Regions from separate parts of the Arthrobacter sp. AIWTK1 genome, predicted to be linked through region 2. Evidence: riboswitches for the same ligand, from Rfam matches in the RefSeq annotation. Region 2 holds a riboswitch; each other region holds the start of a gene.

Region 1 (3,264 bases), 1.4 Mb from region 2:
GCAGGCTGGAATTCTTACCCCTCGAATTTACCCCACGCGCAGCGGCCTCAGTCTTCGGTGCAGGGCGCTGCGCCGGCGGTGCCGGGGGTGTTGGGTGCCCACTCCGGGTAGCTGCGGGTGTCGTTGGCCGGCACCCAGCGGCCCGAGTCCACCACGTAGTCCCAGCCAAGGCCGGTCCGGCGGAGCTCCTCGATGCCTGCGAGCAGGCGCTGGGCGTCCTCCAGCCGGGAGCCGACGCCGAAGCTTGCCCGCAGCGAGCCCGACGGCAGCCCCAGGCGCTTCAGCAGCGGGTGGGCGCAGAAGCGGCCATCCCGCAGGCCCACGCCGTGTTCTGCGGAAAGGTAGGCCGCCACGAGGCCGGCGTCGTAGCCGGCGACGGAGAAGTTGACCACACCGATGGTGTCCGTGGCCTGGTCGGTGTCGCTGAAGATTTGGTGCACAGTGACGCCGTCGATCTTCTGCAGTCCCTCAACGAGGAAAGACCGGATGGCGGTCTCATGGGCGTGCCACAGTTCCTGGTCAAGTGCGCCGATGACCTGGGTGGCCCGGGCCAGGGTGGCGGCGCCAAGGACGTTGGGCGAGCCGCCCTCGTGCCGTGCCGGTCCTGTGGTCCAGCTGACGGAATCCAGCCGCGCCTCACGGACGGCTCCGCCTCCTGCGAGGTGCGGGGTTCCGGCGTCGAGCCAGTCCGGCCGGCCCACCAGGACGCCGCTGCCGAAAGGCGCGTACAGCTTGTGGCCCGAGAAGGCGAGGTAGTCGACGTCGTCCGCGGCGATGTCGATGCGGCGGTGCGGGGCCAGCTGGGCCGCGTCCACAACGATCCTTGCGCCGTGTTCGTGGGCCAGCGCGGCCAGTTCGCGGATGGGGAGGATTTCGCCGGTGACGTTGGAAGCGCCCGTGACGGCCAGCAGGCTAATGTCACCCTGTTGGAGCTCTGAGCGCAGGTTTTCGAGCGTGGCTTTCAGCGTGGGAGCGGCAACAACGCTGCGGTGTGGCACGCCCTGCCACGGGAGCAGGTTGGCGTGGTGTTCAATGTCCAGGTACAAAACCTCGCCGGTGGGGCGGCCGTCGGCCACCGGCAGGCACCCGGCCAGCAAGTTCAGCGAGTCCGTGGTGTTCCGGGTGAAAATGACCGAATCGTCAGCCCTGCCCCCCACGAAATCGCGGACGATGTTCCGGGCGTTTTCATACACTGACGTGCTGATCTGAGAGGCGTAGCCCGCGCCGCGGTGCACGCTGGCGTAGTACGGCAGGATCTCGTTGAGGTAGGCCGAGACGACGGACAGCGCCGGAGCGGAAGCGCCGTAATCGAGGTTCGCGTAACGGACATGCCCGCCCTGAATCAGGGGAGCCTGGATCTCCGCGCCGGTGACGGCTGAGAGGGGGCGCTGGGCAACAGTGAAGCGCTGGTCCAGAAAGCCTGCGGCGGACGTGGTTGCGGCGTTTGCGGGGAAAGTGGCAGTAGTCATGGGGACCTCACTGTAAAGGGACCCCGCACTGGGGGATCCGCGCTTGCCGGGTCCGTTCCGGACCGGCCTGGTCGTCACCCGGGGCACCCCACCGCGAATGGAGGGTTGCCGGCCAGCAAACCGGGGTTTAGCGCTGGCACTCGTGACCTGTTTCGAGATTAGGACATTCACTGCGCCGCGGGAAAGCCACGGCAATTATTAAGCTCTTTGTTACGCACGCGGAAGAATGGCATTCCCGCCGAATAAAACGACGGCGGACGCCCCCGGGAGGGCCATCCGCCGTCGTTTTATTCGGCTTATGGCTGTTGCCTGCCGCCGACGTGGCGCGGGCGATGTAGCCGCGCCGCGGCTCAGCGGCCACCAGCCGCGGTGCGCCTCAGAGGAGGTCGTCGAGGTCCGGGTTCAGCCGTTTGAGGACCTCGGAATGGAGGATTGAATTGGTGGCCAGGGCATTTCCGCCAAACGGGCCGTCCACTCCCTCCAGCGATGTGAAGCGGCCGCCGGCTTCGGTGACGATCGGCACCAGGGCGGCCATGTCGTAAAGGTTGAGCTCCGGCTCGCAGGCGATGTCCACCGCTCCCTCGGCCACCAGGCAATAGGACCAGAAGTCACCGTAGGCACGGGTCCGCCAGACTTCCTCGGTGAGGCCCAGGAATTCGTCCAGGTTGCCGCGGTCCTTCCAGCCGCCAAGGCTCGAATAGGAGAGGGAGGCGTCCGACAGCCTGGACACGTTCGAAACCTTCAACCTCGTGGCAGCAGCAAGCGACCGCCCCATATAGGCGCCGGCTCCCTTCGCGGCCCACCAGCGCTTGCCCAGCGCCGGCGCGCTGACCAGGCCGACCACCGGCTCGCCCTCATCCACGAGGGCGATCAGGGTGGCCCACACCGGGACGCCGCGGACGAAATTCTTGGTGCCGTCAATGGGGTCGATGATCCAGCGGCGGGAACCGTGCCCGGAACTGCCGAACTCTTCACCGAGGACGGCATCCCGCGGACGGGAACGGGAGAGCTGGCCGCGGATGGACTCTTCAGCTGCCTTGTCAGCATCCGTTACCGGCGTCAGATCCGGTTTGGTTTCAATCTGAAGGTCCAGCGCCTTGAAGCGGCTCATGGTCTGGGAGTCAACAGAGTCGGCCAGGACATGGGCGAGGCGCAGGTCATCGTTGTAGCTCGAAGCGGGTTGGGTCATGGTTCCAAACTACCGTCTCTGCGGCCGCCCGGCCGGGATGTCACGAAACGATGCCGAGTTCTTTGGCATCCTGAGCTTCCATCCGGGGGTCGGTGCCGAGCAACCGCCGCAGGGACGCCAGGCGCGCGGCACCCGACGGGCCCGCGTGTCCCTCGGCCACCCAGGCATCCACACCGCAGTTGACGGCGGACGCATCGTGCTTGCAGCCGCGTTCGCAAGCGTCCGTGCCGGGTTCGAGGTCGGGGAACGAACGCAGGATCCGGTCCGGATCCACATGGGCCAGGCCGAAGGACCTGATGCCGGGTGTGTCGATGATCCAGCTTCCGGCGGGCGCGTCACTGATGCGCAACGCAAGCGCCGACGACGACGTGTGCCGTCCGCGGCCTGTGACCGCGTTGACCCCTCCCGTGGCCCGCTCGGCTCCGGTGAGGGCGTTGACCATGGTGGACTTCCCCACTCCGGAATGGCCGAGCATCACGGTGACTTTGCCGTCGAGGTGGGCCCGCAGCTGCGAGACGGCGTCGCTGTCCAGCCGCGCTGACAGCCCGTCATCGGAGCGTGCATCGATCCCGGAGGCCGCGGCGTCGGCCGTTCGGCTGATGATCA
Region 2 (3,264 bases):
AGGAACATGCTGGTTCCCTCCCGCCGTCGTCTGCGGATAGAAGTCTGGATTGTCCTGGGTCTGTCGCTGGGGCAGTCCGCCGTGTATTCGGTGGTGCAGCTGCTGGACAAGCTGACGCGTGCCCCCTTGGCCGAAGGGACCTCCACCCTCAACCGGTCGCAGAGCAGCCGCGAATACTTCGACCTGACGTATCAGTTGCTGGACATTTTTTTCGCGCTGGTGCCGGTGGCGCTGGTCATCTACTTCCTCACCGAGCACCGGGCGGCGGGGCAGTCCGGGGCCTCGGCCTTCCGCCAACTCGGCTTCAACTTCGCCCGCCCGGGGAGGGACCTGCTGCAGGGGCTGGGCCTTGCAGCGCTGATCGGCATCCCCTCGCTGGGGCTGTACGCAGCCGGCCGGGCCCTGGGCATCACTACGGCCATCATCCCCAGCGCGCTGGATGCCTACTGGTGGACGATTCCCGTGCTGATCCTGTCCGCAATCCGGCACGGGATCGTGGAGGAAGTCATTGTGGTGGGGTACCTGCTGGACCGTCTCGGCAAGTTCGGCTGGGGCATGCCGCTGGCCATCTTCGCCAGCTCCATGCTCCGGGGCAGCTACCACCTCTACCAGGGCTTCGGTCCGTTCATCGGCAACGCAGTCATGGGCGTTGTCTTCGCCTGGATCTACACGAAGACCCGCCGGGTCATGCCGCTGGTGATTGCCCACGCGCTGTTGGACATCGTGGCGTTCGTCGGGTTCAGCCTCTTCGGCAAGGCCATCGGGCTGGGCTAGCTGTACTGCTCAGGGACGCCTGAGTGACGCCTCAGGCCAGCCGCTTAAAAGGATTCGGCCGCTATCGGTGGGTGGCGTCATTGGCACCCGCTGATAGCGGCCGAAGTTTGTCACGGCAGCGCGCTGCCCGTGGTCCCTGCGGTCCACACGGTGGAAGGGGGTTAGATGGTTACTGCCCCGGAGGCGGTTTCGAACGTGACGGAGAGGATTCCCGGCGTTCCCTTCGGAGCAACCCATTCAACGGCCACATCTTCGAGCGGCTTTTCGACGGGTTGGCCGAGCCATTCCGTGACACGCTCGGCCGAGCCGGCGATGGTGAGGCTGGACATCTTAACGTTGCTTGGGTAGGCGTTGGACGGGTGAAGCTCCGGGTCGCCCTCCCACTTGAGCATGTACGGCACCTGCGGATCCGCAATGAGGCCAAGGATGCCAATCTGCTTCCAGACGAGTTCGCGGCCGTCGGGGAACTTGCGGTTGCCGTTAACAGCCGAGCGGCCGAGGCGTTCTTCGAACGGTGCCAGGTCGTCCACTTCGACGCACCAGCCCATCCAGCCGCCGCCCGCTGCGGAGCGGGCCCGGACAGCCTGCCCGAACGGAGCCTTGTCGGATGCCGGGTGGTCCAGGACCTCCACGACCTCCAGGTACTTGTGCCCGGCAAGCGGGATAATCATGTTGCGGGTGCCAAAACGGGGGTGTACCCCGCCCTTGACGGCTTCGACGCCGAGGGCAGATGCAATACGGTCGGTGGTGGCAGCCAGGCCATCCTGTTCACAGGCGTAAGAGACGTGATCCATGCGCATGCCCTCATCTTGGCACTTTGTGATGGAGCTCTCAGCTAAGGGTACCCTTACCGGGGTGGGATGTTGTTCCGGACCGGCCTGAGGTCCGTGAAATCACGCGGCCGACGTCCTTCGTCACAAACCTGTTCACACACAATCCGCCCTTTCTACACTGGGTTCAGGTCATGAGCGCCAGCATCGAGCCCCGGCTTGCTGGCCGGCAACCCTCGTTCCGCGGTGGGGTGCCCCGGGTGAAGACCTGGCCCTCCGGCAACCGCCGGGCGGCAAGCGCGGCACCAGACCGTCCCGGCATACCGTACGCCCGGCCATGGTGCCCTCCTTGGAAGGAGCCCCCCGATGTCCAATGCATGGTCATTCGAAACCCGCCAGATCCACGCCGGCCAGGAGCCGGACAGCGCCACCGGCGCCAGGGCCCTGCCCATCTACCAGACGACGTCGTTCGTCTTCCCCAGCGCCGAAAGCGCCGCGAACCGTTTCGCGCTGGCCGAACTGGCGCCCATCTACACGCGTATCGGCAACCCCACCCAGGATGCGGTGGAGCAGCGCGTGGCCAGCCTTGAGGGTGGACTGGCAGCGCTGCTGCTCAGCTCGGGACAGGCTGCGGAGACATTCGCCATCCTCAACGTCGCCGAGGCCGGCGACCATGTGGTGGCCAGCCCCAGCCTCTACGGCGGCACCTACAACCTGCTGGCCCACACCCTGAAGAAGTTCGGCATCTCCGTGACGTTCGTGGAGGACCCGGACAACCTCCAGCAGTGGAAGGACGCCGTCCGGCCGAACACCAAGCTCTTCTTCGCCGAAGTGGTGTCCAACCCCCGCCAGGACGTCCTGGACATCGAGGGCGTCTCCCGCGCCGCCCACGAGGCAGGCGTCCCGCTGATCGTGGACAACACGCTGTCCACCCCCTATCTCATCCGGCCCCTGGAATGGGGCGCCGACATCGTGGTCCACTCGGCAACGAAGTACCTTGGCGGGCACGGCAGCGCCATCGCCGGTGTGATCGTGGACTCGGGCAACTTTGATTTCGGCAAGGATCCGGACAAGTTCCCGGGGTTCAACACCCCGGACCCCACCTACAACGGGCTTGTCTACGCGCGGGACCTCGGCGCCGGGGGCGCCCTGGGCGCGAATCTTTCCTACATCCTCAAGGCCCGCGTCCAGCTCCTGCGTGACCTGGGCTCAGCGGTTTCCCCGTTCAACGCCTTCCTTATCGCCCAGGGCCTGGAAACGCTGAGCCTGCGCGTTGAGCGCCACGTGGCCAATGCGGTGAGTGTTGCAGAGTGGCTGGAGGCGAGGGCCGACGTCGAATCCGTGGCCTATGCGGGCCTGCCGTCCAGCCCCTGGTACGAGCGCGGCCGCAAGTACGGGCCCAAGGGCACCGGCGCGATCGTGTCCTTCAACATCGCCGGCGGGGCGGAGGCCGGCAAGCGGTTCGTGGACGCGCTGGAACTGCACTCCCACGTGGCAAACATCGGTGACGTGCGCTCGCTGGTCATCCATCCGGCGTCGACCACGCACAGCCAGTTGACTGCGGAACAGCAGGCGGTGGCGGGGGTGACACCGGGCCTGGTCCGCCTCTCGGTGGGGCTCGAGCACATCGATGACATTATCGCCGACCTCGACGCCGGTTTCCGCGCAGCCAAGGGCGACTGAACACTGTGACCCCCGGCGCCCGACGCCGGGGGTCACA
Region 3 (3,264 bases), 1.8 Mb from region 2:
CCCGGGAGAGCCCGATCAGTTCCAGGGCGTCCACGCTCAGGACGAACTTCACGGCCGGATCAGCCGCGGCCCCGGCGAGGTCCCTTGCCCGCAGGTGCGCCGTGCCGATGAGGAAGTTCCCGCTGCCGCTGCCCATGGCGACTAGAAGTCCAGCAGGTTCCGGCGGAAGCCGCCGTCGCCATAGCTTGTCCGGAGCAGCCCGCGGCGCCGCAGCACCGGGGCAAGGCGGTCCAGCACGCCGTGAACGGTGGCCGGATCAACGAAACCGGAGAACAGGAACCCGTCCCCGCCCACCTGGGCGCCGGTTTCCTCGAGGTAGTCGGCAATCTCGTCGGCCGTGCCGATGATGCTGTCCCCCGCGCCGCCGCTGCGGGCCTGCAGGAGCTGGCGCAGCGTGGACCCGGGCGGGCCCGCCTTGGCGAAATGGTCCAGGGTGCCCTGGTTGCTGTTCGTGGTGAGTTCGGGGAGCGGGGCGTCGAGGTCGAACTGTTTGAAGTCGATCACGGAGAGGTAGGAGATGGAGTTCAACTGGCTGTCGATGTCGCGCTGGGTGAGCTGGCGGCGCTGCTCCCGCAGCTCATCCCCTTCGGCACGGGAGCCCACCACGGTGGGCTTAAGGACATACAGCACCTTGACGTCGTCGGGGTTCCGCCCGGCCGCGGCCGCCTCGGCCCGGATTGAGTCGCGGTAGGCCTTCATGCCGTCAGCACCCCTCGCCAGGGCAATTGCGACGTCCGCGTTGCCGCCGGCGAACGCCTTGCCCCGCGGCGACGCTCCGGCCTGCACCAGCACCGGTTCCTCGGGCAGCGGCGCGGTGTTCAGCGGCCCCCGGACTTTGAAGAATTCGCCGTCGTGGTTGATCGGGTGGACCTTCGTATGGTCCGCGAAGACGCCTGCCACCGCGTCCTCCACGATGGCATCCGGCTCCCAGCTGCGCCAAAGTTTGCGCACCACGTCAACGAATTCCTCCGCCTTCTCGTAGCGGAGGTCATGCTCGATCTGCTGGTCCAGCCCGTAGTTCTGCGCGGCAAGGTCACTGCCGGAGGTCACCACGTTCCAGCCGAGCTGGCCGCTGGAGAAGTGCTGCAGCGTGGCCAGCAGGCGGGCAGCCGTGAACGGCGGGTAGAAGGACGCACTGATGGTGGGAACAATGCCGAGGTGGTCCGTGGCGGAGAGCAGGTAGGGCACCAGGGCCAACGGATCGTGCTTGGGCGCGAAGGACGCCTGCGCCAGCGACACTTCGGCAGTCCCCCCGTACGTGTCCGGCACCGTGAGGGAATCCTCGATGATGAACAGGTCCAGCCCGGCGCGTTCGAATTCCTGCACCGCGTGCTGGTACAGGGCGGGTTTTTTCCAGTCGTATCCGATGCCGTACCCGGGCGTGCCCCAGCCCTGGACGCCGAACCCGTGTCCCACGAACCAACCGAAGTGCAGCATGGGACTGACTGTATTCCGGTTCGATTCATTCACGGCTGCCTGATTTCATCCGGCGTGACGGCGGTTCATCTCCCGTCATTATCCTCCCGGCGGTGGCATTTGTAACTGCAATACGGGGTCACGTACCGGGCATGGACGGCGCCCCTGTGGCGCCGCGGTGCGGCCGGTCCCGTTACGGAAGATGACGACGACGGCGGTGCGGGCCGCCGTCGTAAGTGTTACGTTTTTGGGGAGTAATGAGAACCGGCGCCAAGCCCTGACTGGCCGGTCGGCAACCCTCCTTCCGCGGCGGGGTGCCTCAGGTGAATACTCGGCATATCGATACTCGAGTTGCAAGCGTGAGAGAAGGAGATCCGTCGTGTCCGACGCACCCGCACCGCTGGCCCCGGCCGCCGAACTGGCCGCCGCCGACCAAAACCCGCCCGTAGCGCTGCCGCAGGAAAAGCTGTCCTACCGGCTCATCACCGGCCCCGACGACCGTTCGTTCTGCGAGCGCATCTCAGCCGCGCTGGCGGATGGTTACGTCCTCCACGGGAGCCCGGCGGCCACGTTCAACGGCACCAGCGTGATCGTGGCGCAGGCAGTAGTGCTTCCCGCGGCTGTCGCCAGCTCGGACGCTGCGGTGGCAACCGCGGTTGATGAACTTGAGTTCGACGCCGACCTGTCCGGCGAAGCTTTCGAGGGCCACGCGTGAGCTACGCAGGGGACCTGAGCCCGCAGGACGCCTGGGCCAAACTCGAACAGGGCGCGGTCCTGGTGGATGTGCGCACTGAGGGCGAGTGGGCGCACATCGGAATACCGGACACCAAAGCCACGGACAACGATCCCCTCTTCATCCAGTGGACCTTCCCCGGCGGCATCCCCAACCCGGATTTTGTCGACCAACTGAAGCAACAGGCACCCGAGGACTCCGGCGTCGAGCTGGTGTTCCTCTGCCGTTCCGGTGTCCGGTCCGTCGCTGCGGCGATTGCCGCCACGCGGGCCGGGTTCACCGCCTACAACGTCCTCGAAGGCTTTGAAGGCGAACCGGACCGATTCGGCGAACGCACCGTCAACGGCTGGAAGAACCGCGGCCTGCCCACCAACCTCGGAAAGAACTAAGTGACCTTCAATCCCGACGCCGCCGGCTGGAGCCCCGACACCCAGGCTGTCCGCGGCGGCCTTGACCGCACCAATTTCCAGGAGACCGCCGAGCCGATCTTCCTCAACTCCGGGTTCGTGTACGAATCCGCGGCAGCCGCCGAACGCGCCTTTACCGGGGAGGACGAACGGTTTGTGTACTCCCGCTACGGCAACCCCTCCGTGGCCACGTTCCAGGAGCGGCTGCGGCTGCTCGAGGGCACCGAAGCCTGCTTCGCGACGGCGTCCGGCATGTCCGCCGTCTTCACGGCACTCGGCGCCCTGCTGGCTGCCGGCGACCGCGTGGTGGCCGCCCGCTCGCTGTTCGGCTCCTGCTTTGTGATCCTGAACGAGATCCTGCCCCGGTGGGGCGTGGAAACGGTGTTTGTGGACGGCCCGGACCTGGACCAGTGGCGCGCCGCCCTTTCCGAGCCCACGACGGCGGTCTTCTTCGAGTCGCCGTCCAACCCGATGCAGGAAATCGTGGACATCGCCGCCGTCAGCGAACTGGCACACGCTGCCGGGGCGACCGTCGTCGTCGACAACGTCTTTGCCACTCCCCTGCTGCAGCGCTGCAGGGAACTCGGCGCGGACGTGATCGTGTACTCCGGCACCAAGCACATCGACGGCCAGGGCCGGGTCCTTGGCGGGGCCATCCTGGGCACCAAGGAGTTCATCGACGGGCCGGTCAAGCAGCTGATGCGCCAC

What was found. A riboswitch is a leader RNA that binds a small molecule or an ion and turns the genes downstream of it on or off. The one in region 2 is predicted to bind S-adenosylmethionine.
Region 1: it holds a riboswitch for S-adenosylmethionine, as region 2 does, so the genes downstream of both, AC1MDG_RS13420 (aminotransferase class V-fold PLP-dependent enzyme) here and AC1MDG_RS06735 (bifunctional o-acetylhomoserine/o-acetylserine sulfhydrylase) in region 2, are expected to answer to the same signal.
Region 3: it holds a riboswitch for S-adenosylmethionine, as region 2 does, so the genes downstream of both, AC1MDG_RS19945 (DUF1737 domain-containing protein) here and AC1MDG_RS06735 (bifunctional o-acetylhomoserine/o-acetylserine sulfhydrylase) in region 2, are expected to answer to the same signal.

What each region holds. Positions count from the first base shown of each region.
Region 1 covers NZ_CM155287.1:2,909,573-2,912,836, reverse strand. The annotation lists gene AC1MDG_RS13420 (aminotransferase class V-fold PLP-dependent enzyme) at 48-1,469, opposite strand; SAM riboswitch class IV at 1,504-1,617, opposite strand; gene hisN (histidinol-phosphatase) at 1,846-2,658, opposite strand; gene rsgA (ribosome small subunit-dependent GTPase A) at 2,699-3,264, opposite strand, start outside.
Region 2 covers NZ_CM155287.1:1,480,591-1,483,854, forward strand. The annotation lists gene AC1MDG_RS06725 (CPBP family intramembrane glutamic endopeptidase) at 7-774, shown strand; gene AC1MDG_RS06730 (VOC family protein) at 936-1,574, opposite strand; SAM riboswitch class IV at 1,735-1,850, shown strand; gene AC1MDG_RS06735 (bifunctional o-acetylhomoserine/o-acetylserine sulfhydrylase) at 1,911-3,227, shown strand.
Region 3 covers NZ_CM155287.1:4,344,563-4,347,826, forward strand. The annotation lists gene AC1MDG_RS19935 (aromatic amino acid ammonia-lyase) at 1-136, opposite strand, end outside; gene AC1MDG_RS19940 (NtaA/DmoA family FMN-dependent monooxygenase) at 142-1,437, opposite strand; SAM riboswitch class IV at 1,670-1,782, shown strand; gene AC1MDG_RS19945 (DUF1737 domain-containing protein) at 1,835-2,131, shown strand; gene AC1MDG_RS19950 (rhodanese-like domain-containing protein) at 2,128-2,538, shown strand; gene AC1MDG_RS19955 (O-succinylhomoserine sulfhydrylase) at 2,539-3,264, shown strand, end outside.